Regions from separate parts of the Rhizobium sp. 05L419 genome, predicted to be linked through region 3. Evidence: riboswitches for the same ligand, from Rfam matches in the RefSeq annotation. Region 3 holds a riboswitch; each other region holds the start of a gene.
The links. A riboswitch is a leader RNA that binds a small molecule or an ion and turns the genes downstream of it on or off. The one in region 3 is predicted to bind cobalamin.

Region 1: it holds a riboswitch for cobalamin, as region 3 does, so the genes downstream of both, bluB (5,6-dimethylbenzimidazole synthase) here and cobU (bifunctional adenosylcobinamide kinase/adenosylcobinamide-phosphate guanylyltransferase) in region 3, are expected to answer to the same signal.
Region 2: it holds a riboswitch for cobalamin, as region 3 does, so the genes downstream of both, nrdH (glutaredoxin-like protein NrdH) here and cobU (bifunctional adenosylcobinamide kinase/adenosylcobinamide-phosphate guanylyltransferase) in region 3, are expected to answer to the same signal.
Region 4: it holds a riboswitch for cobalamin, as region 3 does, so the genes downstream of both, AC1DMK_RS09300 (ABC transporter substrate-binding protein) here and cobU (bifunctional adenosylcobinamide kinase/adenosylcobinamide-phosphate guanylyltransferase) in region 3, are expected to answer to the same signal.

Annotation. Positions count from the first base shown of each region.
Region 1 is NZ_JBFTOF010000002.1:32,290-35,990, forward strand. Features, by position in the region: gene AC1DMK_RS02535 (DUF2865 domain-containing protein) at 1-819, shown strand, start outside; gene bluB (5,6-dimethylbenzimidazole synthase) at 823-1,518, opposite strand; cobalamin riboswitch at 1,560-1,743, opposite strand; gene AC1DMK_RS02545 (TolB family protein) at 1,769-2,602, opposite strand; gene AC1DMK_RS02550 (LTA synthase family protein) at 2,892-3,701, shown strand, end outside.
Region 2 is NZ_JBFTOF010000035.1:11,822-15,522, reverse strand. Features, by position in the region: gene nrdE (class 1b ribonucleoside-diphosphate reductase subunit alpha) at 1-1,204, opposite strand, end outside; gene nrdI (class Ib ribonucleoside-diphosphate reductase assembly flavoprotein NrdI) at 1,174-1,587, opposite strand; gene nrdH (glutaredoxin-like protein NrdH) at 1,602-1,823, opposite strand; cobalamin riboswitch at 2,068-2,294, opposite strand; partial or broken gene AC1DMK_RS28055 (5-methyltetrahydropteroyltriglutamate--homocysteine S-methyltransferase) at 2,417-3,039, opposite strand; partial or broken gene AC1DMK_RS28050 (HlyD family secretion protein) at 3,079-3,701, opposite strand, start outside.
Region 3 is NZ_JBFTOF010000002.1:282,311-286,011, forward strand. Features, by position in the region: gene cobN (cobaltochelatase subunit CobN) at 1-279, opposite strand, end outside; gene cobW (cobalamin biosynthesis protein CobW) at 289-1,338, opposite strand; gene cobU (bifunctional adenosylcobinamide kinase/adenosylcobinamide-phosphate guanylyltransferase) at 1,344-1,868, opposite strand; cobalamin riboswitch at 2,005-2,399, opposite strand; gene AC1DMK_RS03730 (chloride channel protein) at 2,648-3,701, shown strand, end outside.
Region 4 is NZ_JBFTOF010000005.1:298,178-301,878, reverse strand. Features, by position in the region: gene AC1DMK_RS09315 (hypothetical protein) at 1-558, shown strand, start outside; gene AC1DMK_RS09310 (hypothetical protein) at 546-701, shown strand; gene AC1DMK_RS09305 (hypothetical protein) at 835-1,320, opposite strand; cobalamin riboswitch at 1,523-1,765, shown strand; gene AC1DMK_RS09300 (ABC transporter substrate-binding protein) at 2,017-3,033, shown strand; gene AC1DMK_RS09295 (FecCD family ABC transporter permease) at 3,030-3,701, shown strand, end outside.

The sequences.
Region 1 (3,701 bases), 250 kb from region 3:
GAGCTCGAGCAGGCGGAAGCCAAGATGGCCGATAATATCAGCTATCTCCAGCAGCGCCGCGACGAACTGCGGGCGCAGAGCGAAGATACCCGCACGCGCAACGAGCTGATCGCTGCACTCGACGCCAACAGTTGCAACGCAGAGTCGTCGCTCCCCGACGATCCCCAGTATGCACCGCCTCCGAGCATCGACGATCAGGCGATGCGCGACGACACGTTCATACCGCTCGGCGGTGGCCAGGGGCGGCGAAGGTCTTATGTTCCATCCGGTATGCAACCCCTTTCGCATCTCAACACGGTGTGCGTCCGCACCTGTGACGGAGGCTTCTTCCCGCTCAGCTCCAACGCGACTTCGATGGACTTCGCGCGCGACGCCGACACTTGCGCGAAAATGTGTCCCGGCGTCGATACGGAGCTTTTCTATCACGATGTCTCCGTCGGAGAGACATCGGACATGATCTCCACGGCGACGGGCGCGCCCTATAGCGCGATGCCGAATGCATTCGTCTACAAGAACCGCAAGCCGGGGGAAAAAACGTCCTGCAGCTGCGACCTCCCCGCCTACTACGAACGCATGAGAAAGAACCAGTCTGCAGTCACCGAACTGCCCAAGAACGGCTCGATCACCAAAATCGAGACCCGGAAGCCGGAGGCGCCTGCGATTGCGGCGCCTGCCCCGCAATCCCAGGTGCCCGACCGGCCCTATGATCTGCAAAGCGACAAGGTCCGCCAGATCGGACCCCAATTCCTAGCCGGCGATCAGGGGGCAATCGACCTCAAGCACCCATCGACCCCGGGTGCTCAACCGCAGCAGCGGTAGCGGTTATTCGATCCCTTCGCCATTGCCCCAGCGATCGGCAAAGATCAGCTCTGCGACTGGCATCCGCTGCCGCCAGCCTTTGACGGCGAGTTCAGGCTGCTCGTACAGCTGGTCGACATAGCCGACACAGAGCCACGCAACGATCTCGACCCGCTCGGGCACGCCGAGGATCTGCTTGAGGTCGGCTTCATGGAAGATGCTGACCCAGCCGACGCCGATCCCTTCCGCGCGCGCGGCTAGCCAGAGATTTTGTACCGCGCAGACCGTCGAATAGGAATCCATCCGCGGATTGTGCGTCCGTCCAAGCACGACGTCGCCGCAGCGATCCGGATCGCAGGTGATGCAGATTCCAAGCGGGGCGCTGCGGATGCCTTCCAGCTTCAGCGACCGATAGGCCTGCTGCCGTTCGCCGGAAAACATCTCGGCCGCCTCCAGATTGGCACGATTGAAGGCGTCCCACACGGCGGACTTGACGTCCGGGTCGCGCACGAGAATGAAGTTCCACGGCTGCATGAAGCCGACGGACGGTGCGTGGTGCGCGGCTTCCAGGAGACGTTTGATCACGTCGTCCGGCAGGATGTCAGGCAGAAACTCCGAGCGAACGTCCCGTCGCGTCTCAATTGCCTTGTAAACCGCTTTGCGTTCGTCCTCAGAAAAGGCCGCAGCTCTTGGTAGAGAGCCAGAATGGTCTGGTCGCATCGTCAATCCCCAACAACACAACCGCCCGCCGTCCACGCGGGTCAGTCTATGATTGTCGGGCCGGTCTTCTGACTTGGGGTCACCCGCCTGCCGCGCCTTCCCGGCACGGAGCCAGTGGCATTTGAGCGGCAAACGTCAGCCTTACAGCGTTGGGCACGTTCCGGTCTTGCACCGAATTCCCGATTCTCCCGCGCTGACGCGGGCACCCGACGAGCAACCTATGTCGCGAAATGCCGCCAAACGCAATCGATCAGGCGGACGCTGGGAAATATCTGACATAGGCGAACTCGTCACCGTCTGGTGACCAGTTGGGCACATTGATCGTTCCCTGCCCGCCGAATAGTTCGAAGAGTGTCGTCAGATTGCCGCCGTCCATGTCCATGAGCCGCAGCCTGACATTCAGGTCGCGCGGATGGTCGAACACGTCGGGATCATAGGAAAGGATCAGCACCTTGTCGTTTCCGGGAGACGGATGGGCGAACCAGTTGCCGTAGTCGTCGTGCGTGATTTGTTCGAGCCCTGTCCCATCAGGATGAATGCGCCAGATCTGCATGAGACCGGTGCGACTGGAATTGAAGTAGATCCATCGGCCGTCAAGGGAATAGTCAGGCCCGTCGTTGCGGCCCTCTCCGTGGGTGAGGCGCTTCTCCTCGCCTCCGCTGACCGGGATCGTGTAAATGTCGAAGAGGTCGTTGCGGATGCCGCAATAGGCGAGTTCCTGGCCGTCCGGTGACCAGCCATGCCAATAGGACGGAAGGTTCGTCGTAACCAGGCGGGGGACGCCGCCTTCGACAGGCAGAACGTAGATCGCCGACTTGCCGAATTCGGTCTTGTCTGAAATGACGATCCGCGAACCATCCGGAGAAATCCCGTGATCGTTGTTGCACGCGATCGCGAAGCCAGTATCGACCATCTCGACGCGCCCAGAACCATCGAGCGCGAGACGGTGAAGAAGCCCGTCCCCGTTCAGCAGGAGGTAGCTGCCGTCTGGTGAGAAATTGGGCGCTTCGACGAGTTGATCGGTTTGCCAGACACTCCGGGACACACCCGTCCGGACATTAAAGATCTCCACGGAACTGCGCACGTAAAGCCTCCTCGACCTCAGATTCAAACGAAGGTCTGAACTACGCCACCGCCTGCCCTCGCGCAAGGACACTTCTCGGCGGTTATGTTGCGTATGCTAGCTATGTCCCATCGCAAATCAGCATCATCGACGCAAAAGCGCCGAGGGCAATTTGATCAATAAAGTCATACATGCGGGAAACCTAACCGGTTCATCTAGCGTTCATGACGGAGATGTGACAGTTCGGTGAAGGTTTGATGACACTGGAGTTTCACCGTTGATCGCGCAAGTCTTAAGGTCTGAAGCGGCAATGCGCGTCGCGTCGCTTTACACGCGTGTCGGCGCAAGCGGACGCCCGACCGCGCTTCGCGGTGCGATCAGCGTAGCGCTTTCGGCATTGATAGCACTTTTGGCGACCGTCGCGGTCGAATCAATCGCACGTGGGGCTATCACCGATGTCGGGGAGTTCGTGACGTCGACGGCCCGTCCCGGCATGACGACTGTCGTGATGCTGACGGTGCTGATGCTGTCGCTCGACGCGGTGTTGGGTCGGCGGTTTCTGTCCGCGTTGATCGTTCTGCCGGCAGTGCTCGTCCCAGCATTCGTGTCCAATCAGAAGCAGCACTATCTCTCCGATCCGCTCTATCCGTCGGATGTACTTTTCGGGCGGCAGATCATGGAGCTTCTGCCCGTCATGGTTCGCGACCGTCCGTTTGCCGCCGTGGCACTTGCCGTTGGTATCCTGCTCTCGGTCACCGGAATCGTGCTTGCCTGGCGTTTTGCCTGGCGCCACTTTCCGAAGCTGTCGAGCAAGAACCGCACGAGAAGCCTTTGCCTCGGCCTACCTGTTATCGCGGCTTTCGCATCGCTGATGGACTACTCCCAGTATTCCTGGATCCGCGATCGTCTGCAGGTCGTGCCGATGATGTGGGACCAGAAGGAGAACTACCGCAGCAACGGCTTTATCCTGGCCTTCATGTTCAATATTCCGATGGCCGATGTTGCGGCTCCCGCCGGCTTCGGCACGCAAACGCTCGACGCTATTCCCGCACGCAACTACGGCTATCTGAGTGGCCCCCGTGAGAAGCCCGACGTCATCATGCTGATGAGCGAATCCTTC
Region 2 (3,701 bases), on a different contig from region 3:
ATTCGCTCGCCTCGCTGACCTGGAGGATTTCCGAGCAGAGATTGCTCATAGTGATGCGCCCGGCGATCGGGTTTTCCCGGTTCACCGTGTCCTCGAACATGATGTAGGGATAGCCGCTCTCGAACTGGATCTCGGCGAGCGCCTGGAAGAAGTCTCGCGCCTTCATCTTCTTCTTGCGGATGCGGCTGTCGGCGACCATTTCGCGGTACTTCTCCGTCACCGAGATTTCGGTGAACGGCACCCCGTAGACGCGTTCGACGTCATAGGGTGAGAAGAGGTACATATCGTCGTTGTTCCTGGCGAGTTCGAAGGTGATATCGGGTATGACGACACCGAGCGACAGCGTCTTGATCCTGATCTTCTCATCCGCGTTCTCGCGCTTGGTGTCGAGGAAACGCATGATGTCCGGATGGTGGGCGTTGAGATAGACGGCACCCGCGCCCTGGCGCGCGCCAAGCTGGTTGGCATAGGAGAAGCTGTCTTCCAGGAGCTTCATCACGGGGATGATGCCTGACGACTGGTTCTCGATGTGCTTGATCGGCGCCCCGGCCTCACGAATATTGGTGAGCGAAAGCGCAACGCCACCGCCTCGTTTGGAAAGTTGAAGCGCCGAATTGATGGAGCGCCCGATCGATTCCATATTGTCTTCGATGCGCATCAGGAAGCACGAGACGAGCTCGCCGCGCTGCTTCTTGCCAGCATTCAGAAAGGTCGGCGTCGCAGGCTGGAACCGGCCAGAAATGATCTCGTCGACCACGTCGCGAGCGAGTTGCTCGTTGCCGCGCGCGAGCGCGAGCGCGACCATGCAGACGCGGTCTTCATAGCGCTCCAGGTAGCGCTTTCCGTCAAAGGTCTTGAGCGTGTAGCTGGTGTAGTACTTGAACGCTCCGAGGAAGGTCGGGAAGCGGAATTTCCTCGCGTATGCGTGGTCGCACAGGTCGCGCACGAAATTGAACGAATACTGGTCGAGCACTTCGCGCTCGTAATAGCCTTCGCTCACGAGGTAGTCGAGTTTTTCCCTAAGGTTATGGAAGAAGACGGTATTCTGGTTGACGTGCTGCAGGAAATACTGCCGTGCCGCAAGCCGATCCTTGTCGAGCTGGATCCTTCCATCGTCGTCATAGAGATTCAGCATGGCGTTGAGCGCATGGTAGTCCAGCGCGGGTTCGACCTTCACAGGGCGTTCGAGCGTAACCGTGTCCAAAATCGTTCCAATCCGTTTTTGACGTTGGTGACGTCCTCGTCCGTACCCAGGAGCTCGAACCTGTTGAGGTAAGGCACCTGGCATTTTCTGGAGATGACGTCGCCGGCGAGCCCATAGGTCTTGCCGAAATTGCTGTTGCCCGCGGCGATCACGCCGCAGAGGTTGGAGCGGTTCTCCGCCTGGTTGAGGAAGCGGATCACCTGCTTGGGCACGGCTCCCTTGCCGCCATCGCCGCTGTATGTCGGCACCACGAGGACGAAAGGCCGGCGCACGAAAAAGGCTTCATCGGGCAGAACCGGAATACGGACCGCGTCCATCCCCAGCTTGCCGATGAAGCGATGGGTGTTTTCGGATCGGCTGGAGAAGTAGACGATCTGCCCCATCGGCGGTTCCCCGGTCAGGCAAGCGCGCTGATCATGTCGGGACGGAAGCCGGCCCAATGCTGTTCGCCTGCGACGACCACGGGGACCTGGCGATAGCCAAGACCCTGGACGAGTTCATAGGCCAGGGTATCGGTTGAAACGTCGACGATCAGGTATTCGATGCCGTGCCTATCGAGCGCGCGCGTGGTCGCGGTGCACTGAACGCAGGCAGGCTTGCTGTAAACGGTGATGTTCATTGGTATCCTCGTGTTTCGATGGCATGAAAGGTCGTTCGGGCATCCGCCGATGCTCGTGCGATGAGACGGAAAAAACAGGTGTCGCCTGCGGTCAGACGCTAAGCGGCCATCACTCGTCCTGATACGGATTGGAACTCAAGACATGGACTTCACCCCGAAGTTGGCTGATCGCGAGATCTCGGGGGCAGCGGGCACACGCGGATTCATTCCGCAGCACAACGCGACCTTCCGGACACCCCGCCCGTGGACGTTTCTGATCGAGGCAGGTCTCCTGGCTTACGGGTCGTCGCGTCCATCCTCGCCTTCCCGAAACCTTCCGGCTCCAGTGGCTTTCCCAGATGGATGCTCGCCGCTTACAGTTGCGGGGGCAGCTCCGGCATTGCGGAGTCCATCATGGGCTACCGCGCACCGTATTCCCGTCTTAGCCTCCAATCCTTGCGAATCGAAGGAACCTCGAACACTATATATAGTAGACAAGGTTAGATTCCCGTCAACGACTATGATCAACGGTCGACAAGATCGGTGGGATAAGCGGTACGGGGCGGCGGGAAGACGCCGGGATTTCCCCGGCGTCTCATCCGGTGGAAAGATCGTCAGACGCCGGCGGCCGACAACGTTCCGTGGCTGGTCAAGCGGAGCAGCCTCGCCGCTTCGACCATGTTGACTAGGGCAGGCTTGACCTCTTCCCATTTGCGGGTCTTCAGGCCGCAATCGGGATTGATCCACAACTGCGTATCATTGAGACGCCGCCTCGCCAGGTCGAGCAGTTCCGTCATTTGAGCGACATCTGGAATCCGCGGCGAGTGGATGTCGTAGACGCACGGACCGTTCTCGTTCGGTAGTCCTGGTGCTGGAAGACGTCGAGAAGCTCCATTTTCGAACGCGAGGTCTCGATCGAGATGACATCGGCGTCCATGGTCTCGATGGAAGCCATGATATCGTTGAACTCCGAATAGCACATGTGCGTGTGGATCTGCGTCTTGTCGGAAACGCCGCTCGAGCATATGCGAAACGCCTCAACCGCCCAATCGAGATAGGTGCCCCGATCGCCTTTCCGAAGGGGCAGGTCCTCTCGAAGCGCTGCCTCGTCGATCTGGATCATCGCAGTACCGGCTTCCTCCAGGTCGGCAACCTCGTCACGGATTGCAAGAGCGATCTGGCGGCATACGGCGCTGCGAGGAAGATCATCGCGAACGAACGACCAGTTCAGGATGGTTGCTCCATTGGCGTATCGCAGGTGGATGTCACCTCTCAATCAGAACGGATTGACGTAATTGGTGATGGCGATCTGGCGCAAGAGTACTTTGCGGATCACCTGCGCAGCCTTGACATGATCCGTGAAGATGGCCGCAGTACCAGTGCTTCCTGCGGGCAGTTTGGCTGCGAACGCCGCGTCGTCGAGCCTGATCCTGACCACGAACGGCACGGTCTGGATCAACTCGGAAGAGACAGCGGCGCCTGAAACTTTCGTCTGTCCGGTGGCCACCGCTTGCAAGACGCTCTCAACCTTGCCGGAATAGACCTTGCCTGGCATGAACTTGAACGTCGCTTCGACCGGCTGACCGGGCTCGATGTAACGGGCATTGATCTGCGGCACCTCCATGCCGATGATCGTGTCCGACGTATCGATGAACGCCATTGCCGGCGAAAGCGGCAGATTGGTGACACGCGCTCCGGTTCGTAGAGCTAGATTGGTCACGTATCCGTCAGCCGGAGCACGAACGACAGTTTTTTCCAGGTCCCACTTCGCGGCCACAAGCTCTGCCTGCAGCTGTTCGACCTCTGCCTGGCGTTGCTCGACGTCGAAGGCTCGACCCGCGCCACTTGTCTGCAGTCGTGTGGTTTAAGAAAGACGGAGCTGCTGCAGGTCCAGTTGTG
Region 3 (3,701 bases):
GTGGAAATAGCTTGCGCCACCGAGCGCCCGCACAATGATGAGCTTGGCATGTCGTGCCGTTCGCTCGATATACGCATCCACCGACATCGGATGCTTGAGGCTCATCAGGCTCGCAATGCGCAGCGTGCGCGCCTGATGCCTGTGGCCATGCGCGGCGGCGATTGCCGAAAGCTCGGTGTCGGCGGCGGACAGGAACAGGATGTCGCCGGGAGACTGACCGAGATCGATCGCCTCCTCGCCGTCATTGATCGTTCCCTGCTGTGCCAGAAGCAGATGCATCGGTTTGCCTTATGCCAGGACTTCTATCGCCTTGCGCACCAAAGTCTCGTCCATCTCGTGCAGCCCGATCACCACCAGACGCGTGCCGCGCGCTTCATCGGGTGCCCAGGCTCGGTCGAAATAGTGATCGATACGGGTGCCAACGGCCTGCAGCTGCAGTCGCATCGGCCTCCCCGGGACATCGACGAAACCCTTGAGACGCAGTACGTCATGCTCCGCGATGATGCCCTTCAGCTTTTCAGCGAAAGCCGAGGGATCGGCAACGGGGCCGAGTTCGACGACGAAGCTGTCGAATTCGTCGTGGTCGTGCGGCGTGCCGTCCTCGTGCTCGAGTTCGTGATGGGACTTGCGGTTGACGATGTCGCCTTCGGTGCCGATGCCGAGACCAAGCAATATGCTTGCCGGCACCTCGCCGTTCTTTGCCTCGATCATGACGGGCTTGCGGGAAATGCGAGAGGCGACCTCGTCACGAACGCGGCTGAGGCTCGCGCTGTCAAGAAGATCGGTCTTGTTGAGAACGATCAGGTCGGCGCAGGTCAGCTGATCCTCGAAAAGCTCCTCGATTGGGCTCTCGTGATCGAGCGATTCGTCCTCGACGCGACGTGCTTCGACGGCATCGTGGTCGTCGGCAAAGCGACCGGCGGCAACAGCGGCGCTGTCGACCACCGTGATCACGCCGTCGACCGTGACCTGCGTGCGGATATCCGGCCAGTTGAAGGCGGCGATGAGCGGCTGCGGCAAGGCCAGGCCGGAGGTTTCGATGACAATATGGTCGGGGCGGTTTTCACGCTCCAGAAGCTTCGTCATCGTCGGGACGAAGTCGTCGGCGACCGTGCAGCAAATGCAGCCGTTGGTCAGCTCAATGATATCGTCCTCGGTGCAGTTCTCCGCGCCGCAGCCCTTCAGAACCTCGCCGTCGACGCCAAGATCGCCGAACTCGTTGATGATGAGCGCAATCCTCTTGCCGCCCGTATTGGAGAGCAGGTTGCGGATCATCGTCGTCTTGCCCGCGCCGAGAAAGCCCGTGATCACGGTCGCGGGGATCTTCTGCTGGTTCATGGAATTCAACCCTTCATTTTCAGCGGCAATCCAGCCGCGATAAAATATACACTCGCAGCTTCCGCCGCGATCATTTGGTGCAGCCGGCCGGCATAGTCGCGAAAATCCCGCGCCATGCGGTTTTCCGGCACGATGCCGAGCCCGACTTCATTGGAGACGAAGACGAGCTGGGCGCGCGCCGTCGGCAAATAGGCGGCAAGGGCGGCAAACTCCGCCGCTATGCCGCGCTCCGCCATCATCAGATTGGTAACCCACAGCGTCAGGCAATCCACCAGGATCGCCCGCTTCTCGCCATCGACAGCCTCAAGGCATCCGACCAGATCGAGCGGCTCTTCGTGGGTGGTCCAGATGTCGCCGCGATCTGCCTTGTGCTGGTCGATCCGCGCACGCATCTCGTCGTCCCAGGCGCGGCCGGTCGCGACGTAGTGGCGCTCCAGACCGCTTGCCGCAACCAGGTGCTCGGCAAAGCGGGATTTTCCAGACCGCGCACCACCGAGAACGAAGGTGGCGCCCGAAGATGAGGTGTTCATGGGAAATGCAATCCGATCTGCGGACCATGCCCGCAAGCGACCGGCAAGACGACCGCGCCATGCGATCGATAAATCTGTCTTTCAGCCATGACAACCTCCGTGCTGGCAGCGGGGACGTCGCCCCATGGGTGGGCTCTGCGCCCGGCACGATATGGCAGGTCTCCTGGCTCGCGGGTTCAGGCCGCGATCGGGGCGGGCCGGTAAACCGGTCGCCCTGATCGTGCCAGCGGATCTTCCTCGCCTTCCCGGCGGCAATCATGAAAAGGCGGACGATTCGTAGACTGAGAGGCGTCCAGCCCCGGCTAATCATGCTTGCACTACCAGTGGCTTTTCCGTCGTCTTCCCCGCCTCACCCGTCTGCACCATGCAGACAACCGGTAATGCGCATCCGACGCCGGACGGAAGACCCTGACCGCTCTACAGTCGCGGGGTCGGCTGTGATGAAAGCGCCCTGATTGGGTCCACCGCGTCACATTCCCTTTTCATCCGAAACGCTTTAGGCGATCCAGAACCATCCGTTATGGATTCATGGTTAGGCAAGCGCCAGTGCGAAGTCAATTGGCTAACCCACTTCGCATTGGATGGGAAAACCATGTCGACCACGCGCAAAGACGACTATCTCTACCGTATTTATGGTATTTTATCAGTGACTTACGCCAGAAGAAATCTGTTGCCATCGCCGGGCTTTTGTTTCAATTGCACCGCAAGCGGATGCCGTCGCCGCCGTCGCACCTCTCCCTCGCCCTTGACCGGGCTTTTGCCCGCCTAGTTTCCTTGCCATGCTCCTCAAAATCGATATGCGCCGGTTCGGCCTGCTTCACACTCTGTTGGATGTAGGACGCATGCGTGCGCTCCTGCGCCGCAGCGAAATGGGCATGGTCATCGCCGGTGCGATCGTCGGCGTCACCTCCGGCCTCGCGGTCACGGGCATGAGTCTTGTTTCCCGCGAGATGCACAGCCTGATCTTCGGCATCAGCGATGTCGAAAGGCTGAGCTCCTCCGAAATCGACAACAAGTTCCTCTTGCTTGCTGCACCCGTGTTCGGCGGCATGCTGCTCGGCCTGCTGATGTTCATCCTGGCAAAGACACGCAAGAAGCCGATGGTCGACCCGATCGAGGCGAATGCGCTCCACGGCGGACGGCTGTCGTTGACGGACAGCATCCTTGTGGCCGTCCAGAACCTGATCTCCAATGGTTTCGGCGCCTCCGTGGGGCTTGAAGCCGGCTATACGCAGCTGGCGTCGGGCATTGCCTCGAAGCTTGGGCTCAAGCTGCAGCTGCGCCGCTCGGACCTGCGTGTCCTCGTGGGCTGCGGCGCGGCAGGCGCGATCGCCGCTGCCTTCAACGCACCGCTGACGGGCGCCTTCTATGCGTTCGAACTGATCATTGGCACATATACCATCGTATCGCTGACGCCGGTCGTCGTGTCCGCTCTCGTTTCGACGCTCGTGGCGCGCCTTCTTGCCGGGAGCGATTTCGTCATCGACGTCGGCTCGTTCGGAGCCGTCATGCCCGCCGACTACGTTCCGGCGGTCCTGCTCGGCGCGTTTTGCGCAGGCGTCGGCATCCTGATCATGCAGGGCGTTGCCTTTATCGAAGAGCTCGCCCGCAGGAGCGCGATCGCCTCGCCGCTGCGGCCCGCGCTTGGCGGCGTCGTCGTTGGCCTGCTTGCTCTCGTCACGCCGCAGGTGCTGTCGGCTGGCCATGGCGCGTTGCATCTGAACCTCGACCGTGAGGTCGCCATCCCCGTGCTKGTCGGCCTTTTCCTGCTGAAGTCGTTTGCATCCGCCATATCCATCGGCTCCGGCTTCCGAGGCGGCCTGTTTTTCGCTT
Region 4 (3,701 bases), on a different contig from region 3:
AAGCCCATGCTGGCGGCGCATGCCCCCGCGCCCGCCGCCACGCGCCCCGTCACCGTTGCGAAAAGCGAGCCGGCACGCGATGCCGGGCCGAAACAGACCGCCTCGATCTCCGCGGTCTCGCGCGTGCTGCCTCCCGCTGCGATTCCCATCCCGGCAAAGGCGCCGGCCGCACCTGAAAAGGCGGTACCCGTTTCGGTTTCCCCGGCACAGACGCAGGCCGCGAAGGCGGCATTCGGCTATTGCGGACAGGGCGAGCACATCAACTGCGTCGCCGATGGTGGCACCTTCTGGTACAAGGGCGAGAAGATCGTCATTGCCGATATCGTCAGCCCGGGCATCGACGATGCGCGCTGCGACGGTGAAAGACGTATCGGCTTTGCCGCCAAACTGCGGCTCTTGAACATCCTCAATGCCGGATCCTTCGCGATGAACCCGGCCGGGCAGCCTGGCAAGGCCGGAGCGCCGCGCGTCATCTCCCGCGACGGGCGGTCGATCGGCGTGCAGCTCATCGACGAAGGCCTCGCCCGCAAGCCGGGCAGCGGCGCGTGGTGCGCTTGATCAGCCGCCTGATGGCGCAGCTGCTGTCGCGCATCGAACGCGATGGCCTCGTCCAGCGGCTCCCCGATCCCAAGGACGGACGGAGCCGCCTGATCACCCTGACAGAGCAGGCAGAGGAGCGCCTTCCCGGCGCGCAATCCTGATGGAAGGCAACCGGCAGGCATTGTCGGGCTTCACGGACGAGGAAGTCGACACGCTTCTGAAGCGGCTGAACCAGAATCTGGACGCCAACGCGGGCGATCCGACGGCGGGGTAGGCATCCGTATCCCGTTGACGCTACTTCTGCTTCGGCGACTTGCCGTTGGTGCGGAAGTTGCCGGCAAAGGCGGTATCGGCGCTCTTGGCCGTGCATTCGATGGCGACCGGCTTACCGCCGTAGGGGTTGCCCATCGTGCAGGTGCCCGTCACCTTCACCTGGCCGGTCATCTTCTGACCGACGCCGGTGACGACGAGGCTGAGGGGCAGGCTGACGTTGCCGGCGGATGCCGGCTTGATCTTCGTGCCGTCGCCCTGGAAACCGAGCATCTTGCCGCCGGAGGTGAAGATCAAGGTGACCTGGCCGTTGATCAGCGTCACGCTGGCGATTTCGCCCTGGCACTCCTTCGTCGCATCGACCTTGCCGACCACGAGCTTGGCGCATTTGCCGGCAAGCGTCAGCGCGCCCGGCGCGCCGGGGAAATTCTGGGGTGCGGCATTGGCCGTCGAAGCAAGCGCCGTTGCAAACAGCAAAGCCGTGGCCAGAGTTAGCAGTTTCACCTTCATACCTCGCAAGCGGTCCAGTGGCGGCGCGCCGCGAACGGGCGCCTCTCATGAGCAGTGCCATGCCATCCTTCTGTGTCCGAAATTGGTCGAATCAGCGGTCTGGCCGCGTCACTTCTGGCAAGGCTCGATGGAGAATGGAAGCCATGTGGCGTTTTCAGGCTGAACATCATGAGCCGTTCGGCTTGACCTTGTCATACGGCGTGGCTTAACTGCGCCCGACGGTTCCCCGACGATGACTCCGAGGGGATTAATAGGGAACACGGTGCGGACGACCCAACAAGGGACCAAGACCGTGGCTGCCCCCGCAACTGTAAGCGGATTGCCGATCATCCCAGTGGCGCCCTTTTCGGGCGCCATGCCACTGCGTGACACTCGTTTGCGCGGGAAGGCAGATGAGACGCATATATTCGCGAGCCAGGAGACCTGCCGTCGAAGATAGATCCAATCAACCGGGCGGGGATGCCCGGAACAGGAGCGAGCATGATCGATCTCGACATCGGTGCGAACCGCGTGGCCGTCGCCAATCCCAGGCTTGATTGGGCCATCCATCTTTAGCAACGGCTGACGCAAATCTGCGTCCCGACGCATGGACCGAGGTCCGGCGCCGGGCGGCAGCTGCGAACCCGTCTTCACCCTCGCGTTTCCCGCCCGATCGGCGGGCGCGACGCGTTTTCCTCCATTCTACAAAGGCACTCCATGCGTCACATGCTTCAATCGTTCAGTCTCGTCCTTTTCGTCGCCGGGCTGTCGGCTCCCGCCATGGGCGCGACCCAGTATCCTCTCGCGCTTTCCAATTGCGGCCGGACCGTCACCTTCGACAAGGCACCCGGCAGGATCGTTTCGATCGGCCAGGGCATGACCGAAATTCTCCTTTCGCTCGGTCTCAAGGACAATATCGCCGGCACGGCGGTCTGGGTCGGGCCGGTCCTGCCGCAGTTTGCCGCCGACAACCAGACCATCAAGCGTCTCGCCGACAATGACCCGAGTTTTGAATCCGTCGTTGGCCAGGAGCCCGACCTGGTTGCCGCGGAATTCGAGTGGCATGTCGGCCCCCAGGGCTCGGTCGGCAAGCGGGAGCAGTTTTCCGAGCTCGGCATCAACACCTATATCGCGCCCGCCGATTGCGTCGCGAAGGTCAACGCCGATGGTGGAGACGGCGTGCGCAAGGAGCTCTTCACGATGGAGCTGATCTATCGGGAGATCGGCGAACTTGCCGAAATCTTCGACGTCACGGACCGTGGCGACGCGCTGGTTGCAGCCCTGAAGGCGCGCGAGGCGAATGCGGCAGCATCGATTGCCGACGCCGGCGGCAGCAAGCTCCCCGTCGTCTTCTGGTTCTCCAGCAAGGAGGTGAACGGCGACGCCTTCATTGCCGGCAAGAACAGTGCGCCTGCCTATATCCTGAAGGCGATCGGTGCCAGAAACGTCGTGACGAGCGAGGAGGAGTGGCCGCTGGTCGGCTGGGAAACGATCGCCGAGGCCAACCCCGCGATCATCGTGATCGCGACCATGGACCGCCGCCGCTACGCTGCCGATGACCCGGCGGTGAAAATCGACTTCCTCGAAAAGGACCCGGTGACGAGCCAGCTCGAGGCGGTGAAAGGAAGGCGCTTCGTGATGATGGATGCGCAATCGATGAATCCGACGATCCGCACCATCGACGGGATCGAGGGTCTGGCAAAGGGCATCAAGGCCTTCGGGCTGAGGCAGTGAGCTCCGGGATCGCTGTTTGCGGCAGGTGGTGGGTGCTGAGTGCGCTCATTGCCGTCTCTCTGGTCCTTCTCGCCTTCATGATCAGCCTTGCCGTCTCGATCGGCGAGATCGCCATTCCGCTGCCGACCACGGCAATGGCCGTCGCCAACCGGGCTTTCGGCACGGCGTTCGAGCTCAGCCGCATCCATCAGGGCATCGTGTGGGACTACAGGCTGAGCCGCGCACTCGTGGCGGCAAGCGTGGGAGCGGCGCTGGCGCTCTGCGGGGTGATCCTGCAGGCGCTGCTCCGAAACCCGCTGGCGGAGCCCTACGTGCTCGGCATATCGGCCGGCGCCTCGACGGGGGCCGTGGCCGTCATGATCCTGGGGCTCGGCTATGGGGTGCTGACGCTGTCGTCCGGGGCATTTATCGGCGCGGTCATCGCCTTCCTGTTCGTCGCGCTGCTGGCGGCGGGAACGGGCGGGCAGAACGACCGGGTCGTGCTCTCCGGTGTGGCGGGCTCGCAGCTCTTCAATGCGCTGACATCCTATATCGTTACGACATCGGCCAATGCCGAGCAGGCCCGCGGCGTCATGTTCTGGCTGCTCGGCAGTCTTGGCGGCGTGCGCTGGCCGGATGTGTATCTGGCGGCGCCGATCGCCGGCGCCGGCTTTGTCCTATGCATGTTC